DNA from 3 places in the Streptomyces vinaceus genome. Region 2 is predicted to be linked to each of the others. Evidence: predicted binding sites of a transcription regulator. Region 2 holds the regulator's gene; each other region holds the start of a gene.

Region 1 (9,813 bases), 840 kb from region 2:
CCCGGTCTCGACCGCCTTCAAGGCCGGTCACGACGTGGTCCGCCCGCAGAAGCCGGACACCATCGCCAAGTCGCTCGCCATCGGCAACCCGGCCGACGGCCCGTACGTCCTGGACATCGCCCGCCGCACCGGCGGCTACGTCGAGGACGTCACCGACGAGCAGGTCGTCGAGGCCATCAAGATCCTCGCGCAGACCGAGGGCATCTTCGCCGAGACCGCGGGCGGCGTGACCGTCGGCGTGACCAAGAAGCTCATCGAGAACGGGCAGCTCGACCCGGCGCTGACCACGGTGGTCCTCAACACCGGTGACGGCCTCAAGACCCTGGAGGCGGTGGCCGCGGACAGCGGGCAGACCGCAACCATCCGCCCGAGCCTGGACGCGTTCCGCGCCGCCGGCCTGGCCTGATCCGCCGGACACCCCTCCCCTCCCCTCGCACCCGGAAAGGCAGTAGCGCCATGAGCGTCAACGTCCGCATCCCCACCATCCTGCGCACCTACACCGGCGGCCAGGCCGAGGTCTCCGCCGAGGGCGCGACCCTCTCCGAGGTCATCGCCTCCCTGGAGGCGAGCCACCCGGGCATCGCCGCCCGCGTCCTGGACGACCAGGGCAAGCTGCGCCGCTTCGTGAACGTCTACGTCAACGACGACGACGTGCGCTTCGAGGGTGGTCTGGACGCGGTGACGCCGGACGGCGCGGGCGTCTCGATCATCCCCGCCGTCGCGGGCGGCTGCTGATACGCGAAAGCCCAGAATTACCCCCTCCGGTAAAAGCGGAGGGGGTAATTCTGCTTGGTTGGGCGCGGTAGAGTTGGGGAAGTCCCCTCCGCTGTTCTTGCCCGCCGCATATGAGCGGGTCGCGTGATGGTTGACATTGAGTCAATGTCCGAGTGCGGTATGGGGCTTTGGCGAGATATGCCGGGTCCGAGTTGCCCAGGAATATGCCAACTTTTCACTCTATTTCAATGTATCCCCGTGTCCAGATTTCTCGTCGGATTGACCTGTTGCAGACAGCAGCGGTGCAGATACATTCAGCCCCGGTCGAGGCGTTCCGGCGCAAGTTCTGACCCGGGACCGCGAAGTGCGGTCCTGCGCAAGGGCCAGTAATAGGGGAGTTAGGCATGGCTCAGGGCACCGTCAAGTGGTTCAACGCGGAGAAGGGCTACGGCTTCATCGCGGTCGACGGTGGTGCGGATGTGTTCGTCCACTACAGCGCCATCCAGATGGACGGGTACCGCACCCTTGAAGAGGGTCAGCGGGTCGAGTTCGAGATCTCGCAGGGCCAGAAGGGTCCGCAGGCGGACATGGTCAAGCTCGCCGTCTAGTCCCGGCGCGATCGACCACCGACACGTACACGCGGGGCCCGCACCTCAGAGGAGGGGTGCGGGCCCTTCGTGCTGCCCGGGGCCGGCCGGGACCCGCCTTCTCCGAAGCCGCTTGCACTCTCGGGGGTCGAGTGCTAATCATTGGCGTTAGCACTCTCTGCTTGAGAGTGCTACTACACAGGACCGGGTCGGTGAGGCCCGCAGGGTCCGGCGGGAAGGAACCGCCGGGCACGCAGGCCGTCCGTCGCGGGCGCGGGCGCGGTCCGGAGCAATCCAAGCCTCCCCTCGTACCCGACGGTGCAGGGGGAACCCCAGTCCTGGAGGACCACTTCAGATGGCCAAGATCATTGCGTTCGACGAGGAGGCCCGGCGCGGTCTCGAGCGCGGGATGAACCAGCTCGCCGACGCCGTCAAGGTCACCCTCGGCCCCAAGGGTCGCAACGTCGTCCTTGAGAAGAAGTGGGGCGCCCCCACGATCACCAACGATGGTGTCTCCATCGCCAAGGAGATCGAGCTCGAGGACCCGTACGAGAAGATCGGCGCCGAGCTGGTCAAGGAAGTCGCCAAGAAGACGGACGACGTCGCGGGCGACGGTACGACCACCGCCACCGTGCTCGCCCAGGCGCTCGTCCGCGAGGGCCTGCGCAACGTGGCCGCCGGCGCCAACCCGATGGCCCTCAAGCGCGGCATCGAGAAGGCCGTCGAGGCCGTCTCCGGCGCCCTGCTGGAGCAGGCGAAGGACGTCGAGACCAAGGAGCAGATCGCTTCCACGGCCTCCATCTCCGCCGCCGACACCCAGATCGGCGAGCTCATCGCCGAGGCCATGGACAAGGTCGGCAAGGAAGGCGTCATCACGGTCGAGGAGTCCCAGACCTTCGGTCTGGAGCTGGAGCTCACCGAGGGCATGCGCTTCGACAAGGGCTACATCTCGGCGTACTTCGCCACCGACATGGAGCGTATGGAGGCGTCGCTCGACGACCCGTACATCCTGATCGTCAACTCGAAGATCGGCTCGGTCAAGGACCTGCTGCCGCTCCTTGAGAAGGTCATGCAGTCCGGCAAGCCGCTGCTGATCATCGCCGAGGACGTCGAGGGCGAGGCCCTGTCGACCCTGGTCGTCAACAAGATCCGCGGCACCTTCAAGTCCGTCGCCGTCAAGGCCCCGGGCTTCGGCGACCGCCGCAAGGCCATGCTCGGTGACATCGCCATCCTCACGGGCGGCACGGTCGTCTCCGAGGAGGTCGGCCTCAAGCTGGAGAACGCGGGCCTGGACCTGCTCGGCCGCGCCCGCAAGGTCGTCATCACCAAGGACGAGACCACGATCGTCGACGGTGCCGGTGACAGCGACCAGGTTCAGGGTCGCGTCAACCAGATCCGCGCCGAGATCGAGAACTCCGACTCGGACTACGACCGCGAGAAGCTCCAGGAGCGCCTCGCGAAGCTGGCCGGCGGCGTGGCCGTCATCAAGGCCGGTGCCGCGACCGAGGTGGAGCTCAAGGAGCGCAAGCACCGCATCGAGGACGCCGTTCGCAACGCGAAGGCGGCCGTCGAGGAGGGCATCGTCGCCGGTGGTGGCGTGGCCCTGCTCCAGGCCTCCGCGGTCTTCGAGAAGCTCGACCTGCAGGGTGACGAGGCGACCGGCGCCAACGCCGTGAAGCTCGCCCTGGAGGCCCCGCTCAAGCAGATCGCCGTCAACGGTGGTCTTGAGGGCGGCGTCGTCGTGGAGAAGGTCCGCAACCTGACCGTCGGCTGGGGCCTCAACGCCGCCACCGGCGAGTACGTGGACATGATCGCCGAGGGCATCATCGACCCGGCGAAGGTCACCCGTTCCGCGCTGCAGAACGCGGCGTCGATCGCGGCCCTCTTCCTCACCACCGAGGCCGTCATCGCCGACAAGCCCGAGAAGGCCGGCGCCCCGGCCGGCGGCGGCATGCCGGGCGGTGACATGGACTTCTGATCGGCCCCTGGCTGATCGGCTGTTCTTCGACCGAGGGCGGCACTCCCCACACGGGGGGTGCCGCCCTCGGGCGTTTCCGGGGCCCCTAGAAGCCGGTGGTGTCGAGGGAGAAGCCGAAGGGCTCGGGGACGGGCAAGTCCTCGCCGAAGGCGACGGTCTTGCGAGAGCGGTAGCCCTGCGGGGAGGGGTCCGAGAAGCAGGTGATCTCGGATCCCTGCATGTCCACGACCAGGTAGACGGGCACGATCCGGCCGTACACCTCCAGCTTCTCCTCCCAGTCGGCGTCCTTGGTGGACACGGAGGTGAACTCGCCGACGAGGGACAAGGCGGCGCCGTCCGCGTGGCGGCCCTCCTCATCGAACGCGGCCTCGTCCGCGACGTACAGGTCCGGCCCGTAGCCGCGCTGAACCGACGGGAACTGGAAGAGGAAAGGGGAGGTGTCTGCGAAATGCCCCTCGGGAAGGTGCGCCTGAAGCTGCTCGCGCAGCGCCCGCATGCGACGGGAGTAGCGAAGCCTGGACCACGGTGACACGACGATCTTCCCCCGGATGAGCTCGGCCTTGTAGCCGTCAGGTGTGTCCATCTCCTCGACCGTGCGCAGGAGCGTCTCGAATGTCGGTGGTGCCGCCTGCTCTATCGGTGTGGCCCGTTCAACCATGATCGTCACCGTTGTCCTCCGCGTGGCGTGCCGTGCACGGGGCGTGAGCCCCCGTTCCAGGCTAGCGGCGCAAGGAAGGACCCGCCCGGTCCCCGGGACGGATCGCCACCCAACAGGGCGGTTTGGTTGACTGGGGGGATGAGCGAGCTGTTCGTGAAGATCTGCGGGCTGAAGACCGGGCCCGATGTCGACGTGGCCGTTGCGGCCGGGGCGGACGCCGTCGGCTTCGTCTTCGCCCCGGGGAGCCCCCGTACGATCGGCGCCGACGCGGCGCGGGAGCTCGCGGCGCGGGTACCGGAATCGGTGCTGACCGTCGGGGTGTTCCGGGGGCAGCCGGTCGAGGAGGTGCGGCGGCTGACCGAGGAGAGCGGCGTACGGGGGGTCCAGCTCCACGGGGACGAGGGCCCGGAGTACTACGAGGCGCTGCGCGCCGAGGGCCGGACCCTGCTGCGGGCCACCGCCGAGCACGTGGAGCGCTGCGGGGAGTACGGGGAGGACCTGCTGCTGCTGGACGCGCCCGACCCCGGCTCCGGCAAGCCGTGGAACTGGGGCTCGGCGCAGTTCACCGCCCCCGAGGGCCGCTGGCTGCTGGCCGGCGGGCTGACCCCGGGCAGCGTCCGGGAGGCCGTGGAGACCACCGGCGCCTGGGGCGTGGACGTCTCCAGCGGGGTGGAGCGGGAGCGCGGGGTGAAGGACCCCGCCCTGATCCGCGCCTTCGTCGAGGCCGCCCGGGGCTGAGCCCTGACCCCCTGGGGGGCTGGCCGCGTCAGGCCGCGCGCCACACCGTCATGTCCGCGGTGATCCAGCCGGGCAGATCGGGCAGCCGCACGACCGGCTTGGTCTGGATCACGAGCAGTGCGATGTCCCCCGAGGGGTGCCGGAGGCAGATCTCGGTGCCGGGCGCCGATGCGGCCAGCGGCAGCTCGTGCTGCGTGGCGGCCTTCGTGAGGAGGCCGCACGTGTCGAGGTTGCCGGTGCCGGGATCGGCGTACAGCTGGACGATCACGCTCGTGTCGCTCGCCAGCGCGCAGCTGTTCTTCTCGCAGTCCAGACGGATGTCCCCCGTGCGGTCCTCCCGCCGGACCGGGTCCTTGATGCCGATCGAGTTCTCCTGGTCCAGCCGAACCTGGGGGAAGGGGACGGCTGCGGGCGCCTTGGAGGCCTTGGGCGTACTCGCCGCGGACCCGCCGGGCCCGGTGGACCCGCCGGACCCCTTGGACCCGCCGGACCCGGTGGTCTTGCCGCCGCTCGCCGGGCCGGAGGAGGTGGCCGCGGCCGCGCTCCGTTCGCGCGCCCGGTCCGCCGCGTCCATGACCTTCCAGGCCAGCCCGGTCAGCAGGACGGCCGACACCGTCACCACCGCGCCGACGATCAGGGCGGTACGCCGCCTGCGCCGCCGCCGCTCCTCCGGCGTGAGCGGCGTCGTGGCCGGCGGTTGCCAGGCCATCGGGGACGGCTGCGACGGCTGCGGCGAATGCGGTGGCCGCGACGGCTGCGTGCCCAGGGCCCGCGTGTGCACCGACGTGGGGTCCGGGACAGGGGCCGGGACCACCGGCTCCGGCCCGGCCACCTCCCGCCAGACGGCCGGACCGCCACCCGCGTCCGCGTCCCCGCCCAGCCGCTGCCTGCACCACGCCACGACCTCCGCCGGGGTGGCGCGATCGTCGGGATCGGCTGCCAGGCACCGGGCGATCAGCGGGCGCAGCGACTCCGGCAGCCGGGACAGGTCGGGCTCGGAGTGCACGATCCGGAACAGCACGCTGACGGACGGGCCGTCCCCGTACAGCGGCTCGCCCAGCGCGGCGAACGCCGCCGTCTGTCCCAGTGCGAAGACATCGGTGGCCGCCGTGGTCTCACCGGCCAGCGCCTGCTCGGGGGCCATGTACTGGGGCGTGCCGATGGCGCTGCCCGTGGCGGTCGGCGAGGTGGTGTCGGACGCCAGCGAGATGCCGAAATCGATGACGCGGGGCCCGTCGGCGGCCAGCAGTACGTTCGACGGCTTCAGATCGCGGTGCACGATCCCCGCACCGTGGATGACCTGCAAGGCCTCGGCCACTCCGGCCATCAGCCACAGCACCGCCGGGACCGGCAGCGGTCCGCGCCGGGCCACGGCCTCCGACAGCGAGGGCCCCGGCACGTACACGGTGGCCAGCCAGGGCGGCGACGCGTCCACGTCGGCGTCGATCAGCTCGGCGGTGTACGCACCCCGGACCCGCCGGGCCGCCTCCACCTCCCGGCGGAACCGCCGCCGGAACGCCGGGTCCTCGGCCAGTTCCGGCCGCACCACCTTGATCGCCACCGGGCGGCCGCCCGGCGTGTGCGACAGGTAGACCCGGCCCATGCCGCCCGCCCCGAGCCGGGCCGCGAGGCGGTAGCCGGAAACCGTCTGCGGATCGTCCTCGCGCAGGGGCTGGAACGCCTCGGTCGCGCTGTTCATCGGTCTCCCCCCGAATCCCCCGACCAACCGACGGGTTGATCGTCCTCACCCTAAGTGGCGGGCGGGCGGGGCGGCGCAGCGGCCGGGAGCCGTCAGCCTGCCGAGGTGCTGCCGTCCTGCTCGACGGCCTCGACGCCCGGCAGTGCGTGCAGCGCGGCCACCTGGCCGGGGCTGAGCGGGGCGGCGAAGCCGTGCAGGGTGGAGCGGAACACGTGGACCGGGGTGACGCCGACCAGCTGCGCCACGCCGGCCGGGTCGAGGTCCCTCCGTACGGTGACGATGTAGGTGGGGTGGTCGGCGGGGGCCGCGTACGGGGCCGGTTCGCGGGTGGCGGCCGTCGCCGCCGGGGCGGGCAGGGCGGCGAAGGCGGCCAGTACGGCGACGGCTGCGGGCAGGGTCCGGCTCAGACGGGTGCGCATGGGCCGAGGCCATCACGTGCGACGGCGCAGGTCAACCACGTCCGAGGGGGTGGCGGGGGCATCGGGGGGCGCACCGGCCGTGCGCTCGCTGGTGTGGGGGCGGACCGTACGGGTGATCTTGCTTGGCGGTCGTCGGCGGTACGCGGCGGGGCCGTTCGGGGCACGGCCTTGACGGCACAGGGGATAACCCTCTCTGCAGTTTGTGCGACCGGGAGCGCGGGCGTCGACGGCCGGCGACCGGCCAGGCGGTGCACGGTGGTTCATGACGCGCCCGGGTGGCACCGATGGAAGGGAAGGCCGCCCCGCAGGCACTCGTCCTGGTCGGGGCGGCTCCTTCATGCCGACCTGCCGTCCCACCCCTCCAGGGAGTTCCTTCCATGCGCCTGCTCGCACGCCTGGCCACCGCCGCCCTGCTCACCGTGCCCCCGGTCGCGGCCGGTACCGCCGCCGCCGACACTCCGGAGCCGACCCCGGTCCCGCTGCACACCGCCGCGAACGCCGTACCCGGCAAGTACATCGTGACCCTGGAGAAGGGGGTGGACGCGGCGAAGGCGGCGACGAGCCTCGGCCTGAAGCCGTCGTTCGTCTACTCGAAGGCCATGAACGGCTTCGCGGTCCCGCTGACCCCGCTCCAGCTCCAGATCGTCCGGGTCAGCCTCGGGGTGAAGTCGGTCACGCAGGACGCGAAGGTGCAGTCCGGGCTGATGCCGAACAAGACCCCGGGCATGCGGGCGCCCTCCACGTCGTGGGGGCTGGACCGCATCGACCAGAGGGAGTGGGACCGGGTCAACGGAAAGGGCGACGGCCAGTTCACCACCACGGGCAACGGCACCGGGGTGACCGCGTACATCCTCGACACCGGCATCGACTACACGCACGACGAGTTCGGCGGCCGGGCCACCTTCGGCTTCGACGCGATGGGCGACGGGCGCAACGGCCTCGACTGCAACGGCCACGGCACGCACGTCGCCGGCACGGTCGCGGGCAAGACGTACGGGGTGGCGCGCAAGGCGAACCTGGTCAGCGTCCGCGTCCTCGGCTGCGACGGTACGGGCACGTACTCGGGGATGATCGCCGGACTGGACTGGGTGGCCAAGAACGCCAAGCAGCCGGCCGTCCTGAACGGCTCCCTGGGCGGGGACAAGTCGGTCGCGCTGAACGACGCCGCGACCGCCCTCTCCGACGCGGGCGTGCTGCCCGTCATCGCGGCGGGCAACTCCTCGAAGGACGCCTGCACGGTCTCGCCCGCGTCCGCCGACCGCGTGTTCACGGTCGGTGCGAGCAACAAGTGGGACGAGGAGACGAGCTTCTCCAACTACGGCACCTGCCTGGAGGCCTACGCCCCCGGTGAGGCCATCGTCTCGGCGAAGCTCGGCGGCGGCAGCGTGGCCCTCGACGGCACGTCGATGGCCTCGCCGCACGTGGCCGGTGTGGCCGTCCTCTACAAGCAGGCGCACCCCACGGCGGCCCCGGACGAGATCGCCGAGTTCCTGGAGACGGAGTCCACCAAGGACGTCCTGACCAACATCAGCAAGGCCAGCCCGAACATGCTGCTGTTCACCGCCGGTCTCTGACCGTCTCCGGGTCCGGACGGACCCGCTCCGGCCCGTGCGGCAGCCGCGCACGGGCCGGGGTCATGTCCTGGCGCGTGCGCGGCTAGGCTGCGGGCCGGGGGGATCATGGACACGCCACCGCCGCCGCTCGTGAAGCGGCTCCGGGACCACGTACGGCTCGCCGCGGCCTGCGCGTTCAGCGCGGTCGCGGTGCTGTGGGCCGTGCTGTGCGTGAAGTTGACCGCCGCGGACATGGCTCCCGCCCTCGTGTGCGGGGACGGGGGCTGTCCGCGCGGGCTCGGCACGCTGGTGCTGTGGGCCGTGGCCGCCGGGCCGGCCGCGGGCGGGCTGTGGTGGTCGGTCGTGAAGGGCCGCGCGTACCGGTCCGCCGGCGGCTGGACCGCGGCGGTCGTCGTCGCGCTCGTCGCGCTGTGGCCCGGCTGGCTCGGCTTCTCGTGGCTGCGCGGCCCGCACATGGACCTCTTCTCGTACCAGGCCCCAGGGAGTTCGGCAGTCGGGAAGCCGCTCGGCTCCTGGGCGGGGCCCCCGGCCACCGGGTTCGTGGTCCGGGCCGGCGCGGACGGCGTGACCGGTTACGACGGGGAGGGCCGCCACGGCTGGAGCCTGCGCGTTCCGGCGGGCGGGGCGGTGTGCGCGATGAGCGCGGACAGTCCCTCCGGTACCGGTCTGCTGACCTTCGCCACCGTGCTGGACGGCTGCGGAGGCCGCCTGGTGGCGGTGGACGTCACCTCCGGCAAGCAGCTCTGGACCATTAACATCCCGCACCTCGTGGGTCGGCCGGCCGCGGGCGGCTCCTTGGCCGTGACCGCGACCGCGGACGCCGTGGTCGCGTACGACCTGGCCACCGGTGCCGATCGGTGGCGCTCCCCGCTGCCCGCGGGCGCCTCCGCGACGGAGGTGGCCGCCGGCCCCGATCGGGTCCTGCTCCTGGCCCGGACCGGCGAGGGGGTCGAGCTGTTCGCGCTCGACGCCCGCACCGGCGGCGTCGCCTGGCGGCACCCGATGCCGGTCGGGTACGAGTCCCCGCGCATCGTGTCGGCCTCTCCGCCCGCCGCCGTCGGTGACGGCCGCCTGGTGGTGTTCGACGAGGCGGGCCGCCCGCGCGCGGAGCCGGAGGCGCCGTACGTCCCGACCACGGGCGAGGCGGACTGGCTGGTCGCGGGTGACGTGCTGTACGCGTCGGTCCCGGAGCGCGAGAAGCGTGAGCTGCTGGCGGCGTTCTCGCTGAAGGACGGCCGCCACCTGTGGACCCGCGCCTTCGACCAGGACTGGCGGGTCCGCGCCCTGGCCGCCGACCGGTACGGCCGGATCGCCGTGGTCACGGAGGGCGGGTACACCCACCTCTGGCACCTCGCCCCGGGCACCGGGAAGCCGACCGGCGAGCCGACGGTCCTGCGGGGCCTGCGGCTGGGCGAGTCGTTCGCCCTCTACGGCAGGACGTTCGTC
Region 2 (9,813 bases):
CTGGAGCGCGAGTTCGGCCTCGACCTGATCGCCACCGCGCCGAACGTGGTCTACCGCGTCGTCCTGGAGGACGGCAAGGAAGTCCAGGTCACCAACCCGAGCGAGTTCCCCGAGGGCAAGATCTCGGACGTGTTCGAGCCGGTCGTCCGGGCCACCGTGCTCGCGCCCACCGAGTTCATCGGCGCGATCATGGAGCTCTGCCAGACCCGCCGCGGCACGCTGCTCGGCATGGACTACCTCTCCGAGGACCGCGTCGAGATCCGCTACACGCTGCCCCTCGCGGAGATCGTCTTCGACTTCTTCGACCAGCTGAAGTCCAAGACGCGCGGTTACGCGTCCCTCGACTACGAGCCCACGGGCGAGCAGTCCGGCAGCCTGGTCAAGGTCGACATCCTGCTGCACGGGGACAAGGTCGACGCCTTCTCCGCCGTCACGCACAAGGACGCCGCGTACGCGTACGGCGTGCGCCTCGTCGCCAAGCTGCGTGAGCTCATCCCGCGGCAGGCCTTCGAGGTGCCGATCCAGGCGGCCGTCGGCTCGCGCGTCATCGCCCGCGAGACCATCCGCGCCATCCGCAAGGACGTCCTCGCCAAGTGCTACGGCGGTGACATCTCCCGTAAGCGGAAGCTGCTGGAGAAGCAGAAGGAAGGCAAGAAGCGCATGAAGATGGTCGGCTCGGTGGAGGTGCCCCAGGAGGCCTTCATCGCCGTCCTCTCCAGCGACGAGTCCGCCGGCAAGAAGAAGTAGTCCGCGGCCCGCTCTCCCGGGCGACGCCGTACGGAACAGGCCCCCACGCCGACGCGCGGGGGCCTGTTTCGTTATGAATCGGCCGCCCGCCGACTCTTACGCCCCGGCCGGAGGCCACCTAGTCTGATCACTGCTCGATGGTTACTCGCCAGTTACAAGCCCCTGAATGACAGGCCCTGCCGCGTGGTCCGGAGGACGTCCGTGAGCGACACACAGACCTTGATCGAGAACCGCCCGCCCACCGTGGCGGCCCTCTTCCTGGAGCGTGTCGCCGCCACGCCGAACGCCGAGGCCTACCGGTTCCCGGTGCCCGCGGCCGGCGGCAGCGGCCCCGACGACTGGAAGTCGCTGAGCTGGGGCCAGGCCGCCGAGCGGGTCTTCGGCATCGCCGCCGGCCTGCTGGAGCTGGGCCTGCAGCCCGAGGACCGGGTCGCGCTCGCCTCCAACACCCGCGTCGAGTGGATCCTCTCGGACCTCGGCGTCATGTGCGCCGGCGGCGCCGTCACCACGATCTACCCGAGCACCAACGCCGAGGAGTCGGCGTTCATCCTCTCCGACTCCGCCAGCCGCGTGCTGATCGCCGAGGACGCCTCCCAGCTCGCCAAGGCCCGCGAACGCCGCGCCGACCTGCCCGAGCTCGCCCACGTGGTGGTCGTGGAGGCCGCCGACGCCGTACCCGCCCCCGGCGATCCGGAAGGCTGGGTGCTCTCCCTCGCCGACCTGGAGGCGCGCGGCACGGCGTACCTCGCCAAGAACCCGGGGGCGGTCAAGGAGCGGATCGGCGCCATCACCGCCGACCAGCTCGCCACGCTCATCTACACCTCGGGCACCACCGGCCGCCCCAAGGGCGTACGCCTGCCGCACGACAACTGGTCGTACATGGCCAAGGCCACCGTCGCCACGGGCATGATCTCCAGCACCGACGTCCAGTACCTGTGGCTGCCCCTCGCGCACGTCTTCGGCAAGGTCCTGACCTCCGGCCAGATCGAGGTCGGCCACGTGACCGCCGTCGACGGCCGCATCGACAAGATCATCGAGAACCTGCCGGTCGTCCAGCCCACCTACATGGCGGCCGTCCCCCGCATCTTCGAGAAGGTCTACAACGGGGTCGCCGCCAAGGCCCGGGCCGGCGGCGGCGCCAAGTACAAGATCTTCCAGTGGTCGGTCGGCGTGGCCCGCGAGTACGCCAAGACCAGCCAGGACAACTTCCGGCGGACCGGCAGCCCCGCGGTCCCCTTCGGCCTCGCCACCAAGCACAAGATCGCCGACGCGCTCGTCTACTCCAAGCTCCGCGAGGCCTTCGGCGGCCGGCTGCGCGCCGCCGTCTCCGGCGCCTCCGCCCTGGCCCCCGAGATCGGCTACTTCTTCGCCGGCGCCGGCATCAACATCCTGGAGGGCTACGGCCTCACCGAGTCCAGCGCGGCCTCCTTCGTCAACCCCGGCGAGGCCTACCGCACCGGCACCGTCGGCAAGCCGCTCCCCGGCACCGAGGTCCGCATCGCCGACGACGGCGAGATCCTGCTGCGCGGCCCCGGCATCATGCAGGGCTACCACCTCCAGCCCGAGAAGACCGCCGAGGTGCTGGAGGAGGACGGCTGGCTCCACACGGGCGACATCGGCGAGCTCTCGCCCGACGGCTACCTGCGCATCACGGACCGCAAGAAGGACCTGATCAAGACCTCGAACGGCAAGTACGTCGCGCCGGCCGAGATCGAGGGCCGCTTCAAGGCGATCTGCCCGTACGTGTCGAGCATCGTCGTGCACGGCGCCGACCGGAACTTCTGCGCCGCCCTGGTCGCACTCGACGAGCCCTCGATCATGGTCTGGGCCGCCGAGAACGGGCTGGAGGGCAAGACGTACGCCCAGGTCCTGGCCGCGGCGGAGACGAACCGGCTGGTCGAGACGTACATCCAGACGCTGAACGAGGGCCTCCAGCGCTGGCAGACGATCAAGAAGTTCCGGATCCTGCCCCGCGACCTCGACGTGGAGCACGGCGACCTCACGCCCAGCCTCAAGCTGAAGCGGCCGGCCGTCGAGCGTGAGTTCAAGCACCTGATCGACGAGATGTACGAGGGCTCGCGCGAGGCGTAGAGCGGCGGCGGCCGGCAGCGGACGGTACGAGGGGCCCGCGGGCGGCGGCGCGCGGCCGGGCCCCCGGCCGGGGTGCGGGACAATGGGGGCATGCCTTCCGCACTGCCCGACGGTGAACCCATGCCCGAAGACGGCTCGCTGCCGTCGCACGCCCTGGCGGGCGGCGGGGACCGGCCGCTCGGGTTCTACCTGCACGTCCCGTACTGCGCCACGCGGTGCGGGTACTGCGACTTCAACACGTACACCGCGACCGAGCTGCGCGGCACCGGCGGCGTGCTCGCCTCCCGTGAGAACTACGCCGACACCCTGATCGACGAGGTCCGCCTCGCCCGCAAGGTGCTCGGAGACGACCCGCGCGCCGTACGGACCGTGTTCGTGGGCGGCGGTACGCCGACGCTGCTGCCCGCCGCGGACCTCGTACGGATGCTCGCGGCGATCCGGGACGAGTTCGGGCTGGCCGAGGACGCCGAGGTCACCACGGAGGCCAATCCGGAGTCGGTGGACCCGCAGTACCTGGCGGAGCTGCGGGCCGGGGGCTTCAACCGGGTCTCCTTCGGCATGCAGAGCGCCAGGCAGCACGTCCTGAAGGTCCTCGACCGCACGCACACCCCCGGCCGGCCGGAGGCCTGCGTCGCGGAGGCGCGGGCGGCGGGCTTCGAGCACGTCAACCTGGACCTGATCTACGGCACGCCCGGCGAGACCGACGAGGACTGGCGGGCCTCCCTGGCCGCCGCGCTCGGCGCCGGTCCGGACCACATCAGCGCGTACGCGCTGATCGTGGAGGAGGGCACGCAGCTGGCCCGGCGGATCCGCCGCGGCGAGGTCCCGATGACCGACGACGACGTGCACGCCGACCGGTACCTGATCGCCGACGAGGTGATGGCCGCGGCCGGGTACTCCTGGTACGAGGTCTCGAACTGGGCCACCTCGCAGGCGGGCCGCTGCCTGCACAACGAGCTGTACTGGCGCGGGGCCGACTGGTGGGGCGCGGGCCCCGGAGCCCACTCGCACGTGGGCGGGGTCCGCTGGTGGAACGTGAAGCACCCCGGCGCCTACGCCGCCGCCCTCGCGGAGGGCCGCTCCCCGGGCGCGGGCCGCGAGCTGCTGTCCGAGGAGGACCGCCGGGTGGAGCGGATCCTGCTGGAGCTGCGCCTGGTGGACGGCGTCCCGCTGTCCCTGCTGGCCCCGGCCGGCCTCGCGGCCTCCCGCCGCGCCCTCGCCGACGGCCTCCTGGAGGCGGCTCCGTACGAGGCGGGCCGCGCCGTCCTGACCCTGCGCGGCCGGCTGCTGGCCGACGCGGTGGTCCGGGACCTGGTGGACTGAGTCACTCGCCGGAGTGAATCCCCGCCGAACCGGCCAGCGCCTGCCTACTCTTTTCCTAGGCTGCCGTCGACAGTACGCGGCGGATGTGGAGGACCACGGAGATGACCGCTGTGGACGAGCGTGGGATGGCCAAGTTCTTCGAGGGGTTCCAGCCTCCCGACGGAGTCAAGGTCGAGCTCCTCCGGGGGGAAATCGTGATGATGGCCGGTCCCGATCTGGTGCACAACCTGATCGTGGAGGACGTGCAGGACCAGATCCCGCGCAAGCGGTGGGCACGGCTTCAGACCCAGGACGTCGACATCGTCGACGAGGCGAGCGAGCCCGTGCCCGACTTGGTGGTTCTGGATCGCGAGGCGCAGCCTGAGTCGGGCCGACTCCTTCCGTCGCAGCTGATCACGCTGGTGGTGGAGGTCGTTTCCAAGACCAGCGTCGACAGGGATTATGTGGTCAAGCGTTCGATCTATGCCGCGGGTCGGGTGTCTGCTTACCTGATCATCGATCCCATCGTTGCCCAATGCGTCCTGCTGACCATCCCTGCCGGTACGGGAGACGACGCAGACTACCGTTCCCAGCGGATCTCGAAATTCGGCGAGCCGCTGCCGCTGGAGCTGCTCGGCATCGAACTGAACACGAGCGACTTCGGCACCTTCAAGGGCGTCAGGCCTCACCGCCACCCGTGACGAAGTCGATCAACTCCTCCACGCGGCCCAGCAGGACCGGCTCCAGGTCCTTGTAGGACCTCACGCGGGACAGGATGTGCTGCCAGGCGGCCCCCGTGTTCTCCGGCCAGCCCAGCGCCCTGCAGACGCCCGTCTTCCAGTCCTGGCCCGGCGGGACCACCGGCCACGCGGAGATGCCCAGCGCGGACGGCTTCACCGCCTGCCAGACGTCCACGTACGGGTGGCCGACGACCAGGACGTCCGACGAGGTCACCGACGCCGCGATACGGGACTCCTTCGAGCCCGGGACCAGGTGGTCCACCAGGACGCCCAGGCGGGCGTCCGGGCCCGGGGCGAAGTCGGCGACGACGGCCGCCAGGTCGTCGATGCCCTCCAGGTACTCCACCACCACGCCCTCGATCCGCAGGTCGTCGCCCCAGACCCGCTCCACGAGCTCCGCGTCGTGCCGGCCCTCCACGTAGATCCGCCCGGCCCGCGCCACGCGGGCGCGCGCCCCCGGGACCGCCACCGAGCCCGACGCCGTGCGCAAGGGCGCCGCGGGCGCCCGTGAGGGGCGGGTCAGGGTCACCACGGCGCCCTCCAGCAGGAACCCCCGCGGCTCCAGCGGGAACACCCGCCGCTTGCCGAAGCGGTCCTCCAGGGTCACCGTGCCCGCCTCGCAGGCCACCACCGCGCCGCAGAAGTCCGTGCCCGCCACCTCGACCACCAGGTCGGGGTCCGCCGGCACCTCCGGCACCGGCTTGGGGCGCTTCCACTGCGGGGTCAGATCGGGGGAGTACTCGCGCATCCGGCCGAGCGTAGGAGAGCGTGCGCCCTCACACGGCCGACACGCCGAACCGCCGTGCCAGTGTGTCGCGTTGCTCACGCACGAACGCCGCCGGGACCACCGCTCCGTGACCCGGCACGTACAGCGCGTCGTCCCCGCCCAGCGACAGCAACCGGTCCAGCGCCGCCGGCCACTGCGCCGGCACCGCGTCACTGCCCGCCTGCGGCTCCCCCGACTCCTCGACGAGGTCCCCGCAGAACACCGCCTCGCGCTCGCCCGGCACGAACACCGCCAGGTCGTACCGGGTGTGCCCGGGCCCTACGTTGGCCAGCAGCACCTGTACCCCGCCCAGCTCCAGCGTCCATTCGCCCGACACGGAGTGCTTCGGGACCACCAGCAGGTCCACCGCCTCGGCCGCCTCGGCCTCCGCCAGCCCCTGCGTGACCGCACTGACGCGCAGTTCCTCCCGGCCCGTCGACAGCTCCGCGTCCAGCCCGACCGCCCCGTACACCTCGGCGCCCGCGAACGCGGCCCCGCCCAGTACGTGATCGAAATGGCCGTGCGTGAATGCGATATGCGTCACGCGCCGGCCCGTCAGCCGCTCCGCCTCCGCCCGCAGCTGCGCGCCTTCCCGCAGGCACGAACCCGGATCGATCAGGAGCACCGATTCGTCCCCCACCACCAGTCCCACGGTGCAGTCCCACACCGGGAGTCGTCGCCGTCCGGTCCGTCCGGTCAGCCGCTCCCAGCCCGCCTCTTCCCAACGCACGTCCATACCGCGACGCTACCCTGGCGGGCCGCCCTTGCCAGGGGCTGACTACCCGGCCGTACACTGGCCGGGGGATCTCTGGCACTCGAACGCCCGGAGTGCCAACGAAGCAGATGAAACCGACCACGACGAGCGACGACGACCAGCTGGAGGTGTGCGCGATGCTCAGCGAACGCAGACTCGAGGTGCTGCGCGCCATCGTCCAGGACTACGTCGGGACGGAGGAGCCGGTCGGCTCCAAGGCGCTCACCGAGCGGCACCGGCTCGGCGTCTCGCCCGCCACCGTGCGCAACGACATGGCCGTGCTGGAGGAGGAGGGCTACATCGCCCAGCCCCACACCAGCGCCGGCCGGATCCCCACCGACAAGGGCTACCGGCTCTTCGTCGACAGGCTGGCGGGGGTCAAACCCCTGTCGACGCCCGAGCGCCGGGCCATCCAGAACTTCCTCGACGGCGCCGTCGACCTCGACGACGTCGTCGGCCGCACCGTGCGGCTGCTCGCGCAGCTCACCCGGCAGGTCGCCGTCGTCCAGTACCCGAGCCTGACCCGGTCCACGGTCCGGCACGTCGAGCTGCTGTCGCTGGCCCCGGCCCGGCTGATGCTCGTACTGATCACCGACACCGGCCGGGTCGAGCAGCGGCTCGTCGACTGCCAGGCGCCGTTCGGCGAGGCCTCGCTCGCCGATCTGCGGGCGCGGCTCAACAGCCGGGTCGTCGGCCGACGGTTCACCGACGTGCCGCAGCTCGTACAGGACCTGCCGGAGTCCTTCGAACCGGAGGACCGCGGCACGGTGTCGACGGTGCTCTCCACGCTGCTGGAGACGCTGGTCGAAGAGGCCGAGGAGCGGCTGATGATCGGCGGGACCGCCAATCTCACGCGCTTCGGACACGATTTTCCCCTGACGATCAGGCCGGTGCTCGAAGCGCTGGAGGAGCAGGTCGTGCTCCTCAAGCTGCTGGGCGAGGCCAACGAGTCGGGGATGGCCGTACGGATCGGGCATGAGAATGCCTACGAGGGACTGAACTCCACGTCCGTCGTCTCGGTCGGCTACGGTTCGGGCGGCGAGACAGTCGCCAAACTCGGCGTGGTCGGACCGACCCGCATGGACTACCCCGGAACGATGGGAGCGGTACGCGCAGTGGCACGTTACGTCGGACAGATCCTGGCGGAGTCGTAAGTGGCCACGGACTACTACGCCGTTCTCGGCGTGCGCCGCGACGCATCGCAGGACGAGATCAAGAAGGCCTTCCGCCGCCTGGCGCGTGAACTCCACCCGGACGTGAATCCGGACCCGAAGACGCAGGAGCGCTTCAAGGAGATCAACGCGGCCTACGAGGTGCTCTCGGACCCGCAGAAGAAGCAGGTCTACGACCTCGGCGGCGACCCGCTGTCCTCCTCGGGCGGCGGCGGGGGCGCGGGCGGCTTCGGTGCGGGCGGCTTCGGCAATTTCTCGGACATCATGGACGCCTTCTTCGGCCAGGCCTCGCAGCGCGGACCGCGCTCGCGGACCCGCCGCGGCCAGGACGCCATGATCCGCCTCGACCTGGAGCTGGACGAGGCCGCCTTCGGCACGACCAAGGACATCCAGGTCGACACGGCCGTCGTCTGCACCACCTGCTCCGGAGAGGGCGCCGCTCCCGGCACCTCGGCGCAGACGTGTGACATGTGCCGTGGTCGCGGTGAGGTGTCGCAGGTCACCCGGTCCTTCCTGGGCCAGGTCATGACCTCGCGCCCCTGCCCCCAGTGCCAGGGCTTCGGCACCGTGGTCCCGACCCCGTGCCCCGAGTGCGCGGGCGACGGCCGGGTCCGCTCCCGCCGCAGCCTGACGGTCAAGATCCCGGCCGGTGTCGAGAACGGCACCCGGATCCAGCTCGCGGGCGAGGGCGAGGTCGGCCCCGGCGGCGGCCCCGCCGGCGACCTGTACGTGGAGATCCACGAGCTGTCGCACCCCACCTTCCAGCGGCGCGGGGACGACCTGCACTGCACGGTGACCATCCCCATGACGGCCGCGGCCCTGGGCACCAAATGCCCGCTGGAGACCCTGGACGGCATGGAGGAGATCGACATCCGCCCGGGCACCGGGTCCGGCCAGTCGATCCCGCTGCACGGGCGCGGCGTCACGCACCTGCGCGGCGGCGGCCGCGGCGACCTGATCGTCCACGTCGAGGTCACCACCCCGAGCAAGCTGGACGCCCAGCAGGAGGAGCTGCTGCGCCAGCTCGCCAAGCTGCGCGGCGAGGAGCGGCCCATGGGCCAGTTCGCGCCGGGCCAGCAGGGCCTGTTCAGTCGCCTGAAGGACGCCTTCAACGGCCGCTGACCGGCCCGTCGGCAGACGTACGAGCCCGGTCCGGGGACGCCCCGGACCGGGCTCGCCGCATGGATCCGGACGCCGCCGGAGAAGCGGACTATGCCAGGCGAATGCCGTGATTTAGCCCGGTGAGCGGGACATGGCACGATGCAGTCCATGTCCTCCGCACCGTACGGTCTCTCCCCCTACCCGATCGTGCAGGCTCCCATGGCGGGCGGCGCCTCCTGTCCGCCGCTGGCCGCCGCCGTGTGCGAGGCGGGCGGCCTGGGCTACCTGGCCGGCGGCTACAAGACCGCCGACGGCATGTACCAGGAGGTCAAACAGCTGCGCGCGCTCACCCGGCGCCCCTTCGGCGTGAACCTCTTCATGCCGCAGACCGGGTACGTGGACCCCGCCGCGGTGGAGGCGTACCGCGGGCAGCTCGCCGGTGAGGCGAGCTGGTACGACGTCTCCCTGGCCGAAGAGGACATCATCGGCACCAGCGACGACGGTTACGACGCCAAGCTCGCGATCCTGCTCGAAGACCCGGTCCCCGTCGTCTCGTTCACCTACGGGGTGCCCGCGCCCGCGGTCCTGGCCGCCCTGCGCAAGGCCGGCACGTACTCGGTCGTCACCGTCACCTCGGTCGACGAGGCCCGCGCCGTCCAGGCCGCGGGCGCCGACGCCGTCTGCGTCCAGGGCGTGGAGGCCGGCGGTCACCAGGGCACCCACCGCGACGACCCGCAGGCCGACGGCACGGCGGGCGTGGGCCTGCTCGCGCTCGTGGCCCAGGTACGGGAGGCCGTGGCGCTGCCGATCATCGCGGCGGGCGGGCTGATGCGGGGCTCGCAGGTCGCGGCGCTGCTGGCGGCGGGCGCGGACGCGGCGCAGTTCGGCACCGCGTTCCTGGCCTGCCCCGAATCGGGCGCGCACCCGCTGCACAAGCAGGCCCTGACCGACCCCCTGTTCCCCCACACGGAGCTCACCCGGGCGTTCTCGGGGCGGCCGGCCCGGGGCCTGGTGAACCGGTTCATGCGGGAGCACGGGCCGTACGCCCCGGCCGCGTACCCCCAGCTCCACCACATGACCAGCGGACTGCGCAAGGCGGCCGCCGCGGCCGGGGACCCGCAGGGCATGGCCCTGTGGGCG
Region 3 (9,813 bases), 1.9 Mb from region 2:
GGCGCATCGGCGGCAGCCGCACCCCGAGGAACTTCCGGCCCGTCAGGGCGAGCGAATCGCGGTGGATGACCAGGTAGCCCGCGAAGAAGATCGAGATCATGATCTTCACGAACTCGCCCGGCTGGAGCGAGAAGCCGAAGAGGATGATCCAGCGCTTCGCGCCGTACGTGTCCGCACCGAAGAACGCCGGCGCGATCAGCAGCACCAGCGCGACCGCCATCGTGATGTAGATGAACCGCTGCAGCAGCCGGTGGTCGCGCAGCAGCGCCACCACCGCGAGGCACGCGGCCACGCCGATCACCGTCCACAGCAGCTGCCCCGGCGCGTTCGCGTCGCCGCCGTACCGCGCGATGTACGACTGGTCCAGCCGGTGCAGCAGCACCAGCCCCAGCCCCGACAGCAGCACGGCGAGCGGGAAGACCAGCGGATCCGCGTACGCCGCGAACCGGCGCACGCCCAGGTGCCCCACCAGCGCCAGCAGCGTCATGCTGATCGTGAACCCGGTCAGGTTGGCGGGCAGCTCGCCGTTCATCGCCAGGCCGGCGCTCGCGTGTCCGAAGACGGTGAGGGCGACGACGAAGACCAGGAGCAGCGCCTCGGTACGGCGGCGCGCGCCGGCCGTCGTCAGCGGCCTCAGTCCACGCACGGGACGCCGCCACCGTCGACGGCGGAGCTGCCGCTCGCGGCCGGAGCCGGCGCGGGGGCAGCCGGTCCCGGAGGCGCCCCCGGTGCGCCGCTCGGGCTCGCGCCCGGGCTCGGAGCGGACGGGGAGGCGGAAGCCCCCGGTCCGATCTGCTCGGCAATGAGGCGCTTTATCTTCATATCGTCTACGACGTTTATGTCCTCGCCATGGTTCCTTCCGAAGCGTTCCACGGGCAGGGTCGTGAAGGCCACCTTCCCGCCGGACAGGTTCTTCGCCTGCTTCACGAACGACAGCAGGTCCCAGCCCGCGTCCGTCACGACGTCCTGTTTCGCGACGTCGATCAGCTTCATGAGCTTGACCGGATCGGTGAAGGTCCCGGCCGAGTCCAGCTTCTGCGTGGCGCCCGCCAGGAAGGCCTGCTGCCGCCTCGTCCGGTCCAGATCGCCCCTGTCCAGCCCGTGCCGCTGCCGTACGAAGGCCAGGGACTGCTGCCCGTTCAGGCTCTGGCGGCCCGCCGGGAAGTCGGCGCCCGAGAAGGTGTCCCGTACCGGCCGCTTCAGGCACACCGGCACGCCGCCCAGGGCCTCCGCCAGGTGGTAGAAACCGGCCAGGTTGAGTTCGGCGAAGTGATCGACGGGGACGCCCAGGAAGTTCCGCACCGTCTCGATCTGCGCCGTGCGGCCGGCCTCCCGCCCCGCGCGCTCCAGCTGCCGCCGGTCCTTGACCCCCTGGGCCGCGAGCCGGTCCTCCTCCCCGGCCTTCGCCAGCCCGTACGCCTTCTTGATCTTGTCCTTGCCGTGCCCCGGGATGTCGACGAAGTCGTCGCGCGGGACCGAGAAGGCCTTGGCCTGGCCGCCGTCGCCGGGGACGTGGAGCAGGATCAGCGTGTTCGCGTTGTAGCCGCCGATGTCGGAGCTGCCCGCGTGCAGTTTGTCGAGGACCTCCGCCGGCAGCTCCTCGCCGTTCTGGTCGCGGCGGCTGTCCAGGCCCATCAGCAGGATGTTGGTGTCGCCGTACTTCGACTTCTCGGCGCCCTCCAGGGCCTTGGAGCTGCCGATGCTGCCGGCCAGGTCGCGGTACACGTACCAGGCGCCGGCGGCGGCCGTGACCGCCAGCGCGCAGACGGCGACGAGCAGGGTACGGGCGATGCGGCGGTGACGGCGTGGGCCGCGGGAACGGCGTGGCCGGCGGGCGGGGTGGCTGGTCTTCCTCCGGTGCGCGCTCATGCCAGTCGATGGTGGGGGAGGGGCGCTGAAGGAATCCTGAGAGACCTGAAGGCCCGTTCAGGACCCGGCGCCGTTCAGGACCCGGCGCCGTTCAGGACCGGCGCCGTTCAGGACCCGGCGCACCGGGCCGGCCCGCGGGGACCGCGCGGCCCGACGCGCGGCCCGCCGACCGGCACGCGCAGGACGAAGCGGATACCGGTGCCGCCGCCCGCCCGGGGCTCCAGCGCCCGCGCCTCGCCCCCGTGCGCGCGGGCCGTCTCGCGGACGATGGCCAGGCCGAGGCCCGTACCGCCGCCCGCGCGCCCGCGGTCCGGGTCCAGGCGGACGAACCGCTCGAAGACCCGGTCGCGGTCGGCCGCCGCGATGCCGGGGCCGTCGTCCTCGACCTCCAGCACCGCCCATCCGCTCCCGCCGGGGTCCGCCGGCTCGGTGGCCGCCCGTACGACGACCCCCGTACGGGCGTGCCGCAGCGCGTTGTCCACCAGATTGGCCAGCGCCCGCTCCAGCCGCGCCGGATCCCCGGCCGCCGGTACGGGCTCCCGCGCGTCCAGCCGGAGCGGGACCCGGGGCTCCGGGCGCCGGGCCAGCTCCTCCGCGGCCAGCAGCGCCAAGTCCACCGGCTCGGTCCGCGGCAGGGGACCGCCGTCGAGCCGGGCGAGCAGCAGCAGGTCCGCGGCGATGCGCTGGAGCCGCTCGGTATCGGCCAGCGCGGCCGCGACCGACTCCCGGTCGGGGCGGCCGCCGGCCAGCGCCACCTCCAGCCGGGACCGGACGGCGGCCAGCGGGTTGCGCAGCTCGTGGGAGGCGTCGGCGGTGAACTGCCGCTGGCGGGCGTCGGACCGCTCCAGCCGGTCGAGGGTGTCGTTGACGGTCCGGGCCAGCTGGGCGATCTCGTCCGCCCCGCCTGGGTCCGGAACCCGGCGGTCCAGCTCGCTGGCGGTGACGGCCGCGAGCTCGGTGCGGATCGCGGTGACCGGGCGCAGGGCGTGTCCCGTCACCCACCAGGCGAGGGCCGCCGCGAAGCCGATCAGCGGGGGTGCGCCGGCGAGCAGGCCGAGGGCGATGGCGCGGGTCGCGTCGTCCACGTCGCCGAGCACGGTGACGGCGTACACCTCGTGCCCGCCGGGCGCGTCGACCGCGACCACCGCGCGCCGCTCCCCGCCGGGGTGCGAGGGCGGCAGGACGGCGGAGCGGGAGTCCTCGCCTGATGCGCCCGATACGCCTGATGCGCCCGACGCCCCGGACGCCCCGGACGCCCCGGACGCCCCGGACGCTCCGGCCCCGGGCGGGCGCAGGCCGCCGAGGTCGGGGGCCCCGGAGAGGTCCCCGGTGGAGGCGACGGTCCGCCCCCGCGCGTCCCGTACGAGGACCAGGTCGACCCCGCTCTCCGGTGCGGGGAGCCGCCCGCCGGGCAGGGCGTGGCCTTCGAGCTGGGCGGCGACCTTGCGGGCGGCCAGTTCCGTGCGGCCGGTGGTGTTGTCGAGGAGGTTGGCCCGCAGCAGGGTGTACAGCCACAGCCCGCCGGCGCCCAGTACGGCGGCCATGGCGAGGGCCGCGGCCACCGCGGCCCGGCGCCGCAGCGGGCCCGGGCTCGTCCTGGATTCAGCCACCGTCGGGGGCCATGCGGTAGCCGGTGCCGTGGACGGTGAGGATCGAGCGGCGGCCGAAGGGCGCGTCGATCTTCTTGCGCAGCGAGGAGACGTACACCTCGACGATGTTCTGGTCGACGGCGTGGGGGACGTCCCAGACCTGGTCCAGGATGTCCTGCTTGGCGACGGCCAGGCCGGGCCGCTCCATGAGGCAGGCGAGCACGCCGAGCTCGCGGGCGGTGAGCTCGATGTCGTGCCCGCCGCGGCGGCATCGGCGGCCGGCGGGGTCGAGGACGAGGTCACCGGCCTGGAGGGTGGGCCGGGGGCCGGCCGATCCGGCCGCCGCCCGCCGGGCGAGGGCGCGCAGGCGGGCGGCCAGGACGACGAACGAGAAGGGCTTGGTCAGGTAGTCGTCGGCGCCGCAGTCCAGGCCTTCGGCCTCGTCGTACTCGCCGTCCTTGGCGGTCAGCATGAGGACGGGCGTCGGGTCGCCGTCGGCCCGCAGGCGGGCGCAGACCTCGTACCCGCTGAGACCGGGCAGCATCACGTCGAGCAGGACGGCGTCGTACGGGCCGGTGCGGGCGAGGTCCAGCCCGCGGTGGCCGTCATGGGCGAGGTCGACCCAGTGGCCGTCGGCGCACAGGCCGCGCCGCAGTGATTCGGCGAGGCCCTCTTCGTCTTCGACCACGAGAATGCGCACGACCCCAACTGTCACATACCGCCCGTCCGTGGCCCCCGGGCCCGGCCTCGGGCGGGGCGTGGGGGAGGCCGGGGGAGACCCCCGATCCGGACGACCCGGGGGAGCGTGTTGGCACTCCGCTTGACCGAGTGCTAATCACCGGAATAGTCTCGCACCTGGCACTCGCCACCGGTGAGTGCCAACACAGCGACGGGCAGGTCCGGCACCCGCGACGACGGATCCACCTGGTCGCCACCCAGACAGTTAGCCCCGTGAGATCTCCGAAGGGGGAGGTCGGATCGTGACGACCACCAGCTCCAAGGTTGCCATCAAGCCGCTTGAGGACCGCATCGTGGTCCAGCCGCTCGACGCCGAGCAGACCACGGCTTCCGGCCTGGTCATCCCGGACACCGCGAAGGAGAAGCCCCAGGAGGGCGTCGTCCTCGCCGTGGGCCCGGGCCGCTTCGAGGACGGCCAGCGTCTCCCGCTGGACGTCAGCGTCGGCGACATCGTGCTGTACAGCAAGTACGGCGGCACCGAAGTGAAGTACAGCGGCGAGGAGTACCTCGTCCTCTCGGCTCGCGACGTGCTCGCGATCATCGAGAAGTAGTTCACCGAAGCATTGCTTTGAGCTGCGCCCCTGGTCACCCCGCTGATTGCCGGGCGGCAAGGGGCGCAGTTCGTTAAACCCGAGTTTTCGAGAGGGCTGAACCGCTCCCATGGCGAAGATCCTGAAGTTCGACGAGGACGCCCGTCGCGCCCTCGAGCGCGGCGTCAACAAGCTGGCCGACACGGTGAAGGTGACGATCGGCCCCAAGGGCCGCAACGTCGTCATCGACAAGAAGTTCGGCGCCCCCACCATCACCAACGACGGTGTCACCATCGCTCGCGAGGTCGAGCTGGACGACCCGTACGAGAACCTGGGCGCGCAGCTCGTGAAGGAGGTGGCGACCAAGACCAACGACATCGCGGGTGACGGCACCACCACCGCCACCGTGCTGGCCCAGGCGCTGGTCCGCGAGGGTCTGCGCAACGTCGCCGCCGGCGCCTCCCCGGCCGCCCTCAAGAAGGGCATCGACGCCGCGGTCAAGGCCGTGTCCGAGGAGCTCCTCGCGACCGCCCGCCCGATCGAGGACAAGTCCGACATCGCCGCCGTGGCCGCGCTCTCCGCGCAGGACCAGCAGGTCGGCGAGCTCATCGCCGAGGCGATGGACAAGGTCGGCAAGGACGGTGTCATCACCGTCGAGGAGTCCAACGCCTTCGGCCTGGAGCTGGAGTTCACCGAGGGCATGGCCTTCGACAAGGGCTACCTCTCCCCGTACATGGTGACCGACCAGGAGCGTATGGAGGCCGTCCTCGACGACCCGTACATCCTGATCAACCAGGGCAAGATCTCCTCGATCCAGGACCTCCTGCCGCTGCTGGAGAAGGTCATCCAGGCCGGCGCCTCCAAGCCGCTCCTGATCATCGCCGAGGACGTCGAGGGCGAGGCGCTCTCCACCCTCGTCGTCAACAAGATCCGCGGCACCTTCAACGCCGTCGCCGTCAAGGCGCCCGGCTTCGGTGACCGCCGCAAGGCGATGCTCCAGGACATGGCCACCCTCACCGGTGCCACCGTCATCGCCGAGGAGGTCGGCCTCAAGCTCGACCAGGCCGGTCTGGACGTACTCGGTTCCGCGCGCCGCGTGACCATCTCCAAGGACGACACCACGATCGTCGACGGCGGCGGCAGCGCCGACGAGGTCCTCGGCCGCGTCAACCAGATCAAGGCCGAGATCGAGTCCACGGACTCGGACTGGGACCGCGAGAAGCTGCAGGAGCGCCTGGCCAAGCTGGCCGGCGGCGTCTGCGTCATCAAGGTCGGCGCCGCCACCGAGGTGGAGCTCAAGGAGAAGAAGCACCGCCTTGAGGACGCCATCTCGGCGACCCGCGCCGCGGTCGAGGAGGGCATCGTCTCCGGCGGTGGCTCCGCGCTCGTCCACGCCGTCAAGGTCCTGGAGAACAACCTCGGTCTGACCGGCGACGAGGGCACGGGTGTCGCGGTCGTCCGCCGCGCCGCCGTCGAGCCGCTGCGCTGGATCGCCGAGAACGCCGGCCTTGAGGGCTACGTCATCACCTCGAAGGTCGCCGAGCTCGACAAGGGCCAGGGCTTCAACGCCGCCACCGGCGAGTACGGCGACCTGGTCAAGGCCGGCGTCATCGACCCGGTCAAGGTCACCCGCTCCGCGCTGGAGAACGCCGCTTCCATCGCCTCCCTGCTGCTCACGACCGAGACCCTGGTCGTCGAGAAGCCGGCCGAGGAAGAGGGCGACGCCGGTCACGGCCACGGTCACGGCCACAGCCACTGATCGAGCCCCACGCCGAGAAGGCCCCGTTCCGCATCTGCGGAACGGGGCCTTCCCCGTGGGTGCGGCGCCGTCACATCGCGCCGAGTTCCCTCATCAGGCGCATGGCGTCGTAGTGCCACCAGCCTTCCTTGATCATCGCGTCCTCGCAGCGGAAGACCGTCGTGCCGGTCATCGTGCAGTCCTTGCCGGTCGGGGCGATGCCCATGAACTCGCCCTTGTGCTTGCCGTTCCAGGTCCACAACGTGGTGACGTGGTCGTCCTGCGCCGTCTGGGCGTCCCGCGTGAAGGTGAAGTCGAAGGCGCTGCGCCACGCCTGCACGTCCTCGCGGATGCCGTCGCGGCCGACCTTGACCTCGGGCCGGCTGATGTCGTGGTCCCGGTAGTCCGCCGCGAAGATCTCGTCCACGACCGACATGTCGCCCTTCACGGCGACCTCTTCGAACATGCGGTTCGCGAGCAGCGTGTTGAGGTGCTCGTCGCGTACGACGTCCAGGTTGGTGAACCGGGGCATCCCGTCGCAGAGGGCCATCATCTCCTGGAACATCGTGTCCGTCTCCGGGAGGTGAGAGTTCTTCATGGCCGCTTCGTACGACGGGAATTCGACGATGTCGAGGAAGTGGGTGTCGGACTCCCGGTCCCGGCCCACCACCGAGTGGGACACGGTGCGCTTGCCCTTCGTCTTCGCCAGGTACCGGTCGATGACCTCGTTGACGGCCTCGGGCCTGCTGGTCTCGTAATCGACTATTTGTACGAATGTCATGGCGCACTCCCGCGCTGGAAGGGACACGTCCAGTTTAGGGAGATTTCACCCGTTCAGCCGGTTTCGGGCCGGCCTGCCCGCGCCCCACTCGGACTACTGCGGGCCGTACTTCCGGCCCGTACGCGAGGAGACCCCGCCCAGCAGCCCGCGCGGGGTCAGCTTCACCAGGCCCATCAGCGCCTTGTACCGCGGGTCCGGGACCGAGACGGTCTTGCCGCGCGCCAGGTCGTCCAGGGCCGCCGCCACCAGCTTGTCCGCGTCCAGCCACATCCAGTTGGGGATGTTGTCCGTACCCATGCCGGCCCGCTGGTGGAACTCGGTGCGCACGAAGCCCGGGCACAGCGCCATCAGCCGTACGCCCGATCCGGACAGGTCCCGCGCCGCGCCCTGCGTGAACTGCACGACCCAGGCCTTGCTCGCCCCGTACGTCCCGCGCGGTACGAACGCCGCCACCGAGGCCACGTTGACGACGCCGCCCCGGCCCCGCGAGCGCATCGACTCGGTGGCCGCCGAGGTCAGCCGCAGGACCGCCTCGACGTGCACCTTGAGCATGGTGAGCTCGTCGGCCATGGAGACTTCGAGGTAGCGGCCCTTGTTGCCGAAGCCCGCGTTGTTGACCAGCAGGTCCACCGGGTGCGTACGGTCGCCCAGGCGGCGCTCCACGGCGGCGATGCCCTCGTCGGTGGACAGGTCGGCGGTCAGTACCTCGGCCTCGATGCCGTGCCGGTCGTGCAGCTCGGTGGCCTGCTCGCCGAGGCGCTTCGTATCCCTGGCCACCAGTACGAGGTTGTGCCCCTGGGCGGCGAGCCGCCGGGCGAACGCGGAGCCGATGCCCGCCGTGGATCCCGTAATCAACGCAGTCGTCATAGGCGCAACCTAGCCGCCTCCGGCGACAGCTCAAGAGGAGCCCGCCGGGCGGTACCCCTTCGTGATCACCGGCGCCGCGCACCGTCGCTTCCCGCTGCGGAACCGCTACTTCCGGCTACGAAAACCCCCTGCTCCCGCCCTACTGCCCGTACTTCTCCGCGTGGGCCAGGGCCATCTCGTGCCACTGCGGGGCCATCGCCGCGCCCGCCTCCCGCGTGCGCGGGAGCAGCGACCGGTCGGTGGTGAACGCGCGGAACCAGAGCTCCACCGTCACGTCGTGGTCCGGCCGGTGCACGACCTCCACGCGGTCCCCGGGGGAGACGGGGCCCTCCTGGACCACGCGCAGGTACGCGCCCGGCCGCGCGGCCGCCGTGAAGCGCTTGACCCAGCCCCGCTCGCCGAGGGCGCCCTGGAAGGTGCGGCACGGGATCCGGGCCGAGGCCACTTCGAGGACGAGCCCGCCCGAGCCGACCCGCCAGCGCTCGCCGAGCCGTGCGCCCGTCAGGTCCATGCCGGAGGTGGTGAGGTTCTCGCCGAAGAGCCCGGGCGGCAGTTCGCGGTCCAGCTCGCCCTCCCACCAGTCGAGGTCCTCGCGCGCGTAGGCGTAGACGGCCTGGTGGTCCCCGCCGTGGTGGCGCAGGTCGCAGACGGCGTCCCCGGTGAGGCCGCTGGCGCCGACGCCCTTGGGCCCGGGGGCGGACACGTGGACCGGGCCGGGGACGGGCTTCTTGCCGATGCCGGTCAGCCCGCCCTTCGCGTCGGTGTGGTCGACGACCGCCGCCCGGCCGAGGTTCACCGAGACGACGCGCAGGGGGGCCGAGGGGGCGCCGGGGGCGCCGGAAGTAGAGGGGGGCATGGAGTCACGGTAGCCGAGCTCGCTCAAAGGAGCACGAGCATATTCACGCTGCGCCCAAAGGTGGGCTTATGCTCGAAGGATGATCGAGGCACGTCATCTCCGGGTACTGCGCGCCGTCGCCGGCACCGGGTCCTTCTCCGCCGCCGCCCGGGAGCTCGGCTGCACCCAGCCGGCCGTCTCCCAGCAGATGAAGGCGCTGGAGCAGTCGGCCGGCACCCCGCTGCTCGTCCGCGCCGGCCGCGAGATGCGGCTGACCCAGGCCGGTACGGCCCTGGTCCGGCACGCCGCCGGGATCCTCGCCGGGCTGACCGCCGCCGAGGAGGAGGTCGCCGCCATCGCCGGGCTGCGCGCGGGCCGGGTCCGGCTGGTGTCCTTCCCCAGCGGCAGCTCCACCCTGGTGCCGACCGCGCTGGCCGCGATGCGCGCCGAGCACCCCGGTACCCGGATCTCGCTGGTCGAGGCGGAGCCGCCGCGGTCGGTGGAGATGCTGCGCGAGGGCGACTGCGATCTGGCGCTGGCCTTCCGGTACGGCTCGGTGCCGCCCGCGGCGGCCGGCCCGGCCGACGGGGGCGAGTGGGAGGACCTCGTGGTGCGGCCGCTGCTCACGGACCGCCTGGTCGGGCTGGTGCCGGACGGGCACCGGCTGGCGGGGGCCGAGCGGGTGGGCATGGCCGAACTGGCCGACGAGCCCTGGATCGCCGGCTGCCCGCGCTGCCGCCGCCATCTGGTGGAGGTGTGCGAGGGGGCGGGGTTCACCCCGCGCATCGACTTCGCGACCGACGACTACCCGGCCGTGGTCGGCCTGGTGGGCGCCGGTCTGGGCGTCGCCGTACTGCCCGAACTGG

The links. Region 2 encodes HrcA, which represses chaperone genes, less so after heat shock. Its sites were predicted from a motif close to TTNGCACTCNGNNNNNCNGAGTGCNAA; they were not measured.
Region 1: a site for HrcA is predicted at 1,434-1,460, ahead of groL (chaperonin GroEL). Genes of this name have one in related genera too.
Region 3: a site for HrcA is predicted at 4,267-4,293, ahead of groES (co-chaperone GroES). Genes of this name have one in related genera too.

Annotation. Positions count from the first base shown of each region.
Region 1 covers NZ_CP023692.1:4,126,137-4,135,949, forward strand. Annotated here, with positions in the region: gene thrC (threonine synthase) at 1-406, shown strand, start outside; gene CP980_RS18615 (MoaD/ThiS family protein) at 457-735, shown strand; gene CP980_RS18620 (cold-shock protein) at 1,119-1,322, shown strand; gene groL (chaperonin GroEL) at 1,657-3,279, shown strand; gene CP980_RS18630 (Uma2 family endonuclease) at 3,365-3,862, opposite strand; gene CP980_RS18635 (phosphoribosylanthranilate isomerase) at 4,076-4,675, shown strand; gene CP980_RS18640 (serine/threonine-protein kinase) at 4,704-6,374, opposite strand; gene CP980_RS18645 (protease inhibitor I9 family protein) at 6,467-6,793, opposite strand; gene CP980_RS18650 (S8 family peptidase) at 7,171-8,367, shown strand; gene CP980_RS18655 (outer membrane protein assembly factor BamB family protein) at 8,473-9,813, shown strand, end outside.
Region 2 covers NZ_CP023692.1:4,968,182-4,977,994, forward strand. Annotated here, with positions in the region: gene lepA (translation elongation factor 4) at 1-747, shown strand, start outside; gene CP980_RS22385 (AMP-dependent synthetase/ligase) at 949-2,838, shown strand; gene hemW (radical SAM family heme chaperone HemW) at 2,929-4,161, shown strand; gene CP980_RS22395 (Uma2 family endonuclease) at 4,245-4,841, shown strand; gene CP980_RS22400 (DUF3097 domain-containing protein) at 4,819-5,628, opposite strand; gene CP980_RS22405 (MBL fold metallo-hydrolase) at 5,657-6,382, opposite strand; gene hrcA (heat-inducible transcriptional repressor HrcA) at 6,538-7,554, shown strand; gene dnaJ (molecular chaperone DnaJ) at 7,555-8,694, shown strand; gene CP980_RS22420 (nitronate monooxygenase) at 8,842-9,813, shown strand, end outside.
Region 3 covers NZ_CP023692.1:3,077,372-3,087,184, reverse strand. Annotated here, with positions in the region: gene CP980_RS13545 (FtsW/RodA/SpoVE family cell cycle protein) at 1-646, opposite strand, end outside; gene CP980_RS13540 (LCP family protein) at 634-1,869, opposite strand; gene CP980_RS13535 (sensor histidine kinase) at 1,977-3,479, opposite strand; gene CP980_RS13530 (response regulator transcription factor) at 3,472-4,158, opposite strand; gene groES (co-chaperone GroES) at 4,439-4,747, shown strand; gene groL (chaperonin GroEL) at 4,857-6,485, shown strand; gene CP980_RS13515 (ester cyclase) at 6,556-7,245, opposite strand; gene CP980_RS13510 (SDR family NAD(P)-dependent oxidoreductase) at 7,339-8,112, opposite strand; gene CP980_RS13505 (MOSC domain-containing protein) at 8,252-8,923, opposite strand; gene CP980_RS13500 (LysR family transcriptional regulator) at 9,048-9,813, shown strand, end outside.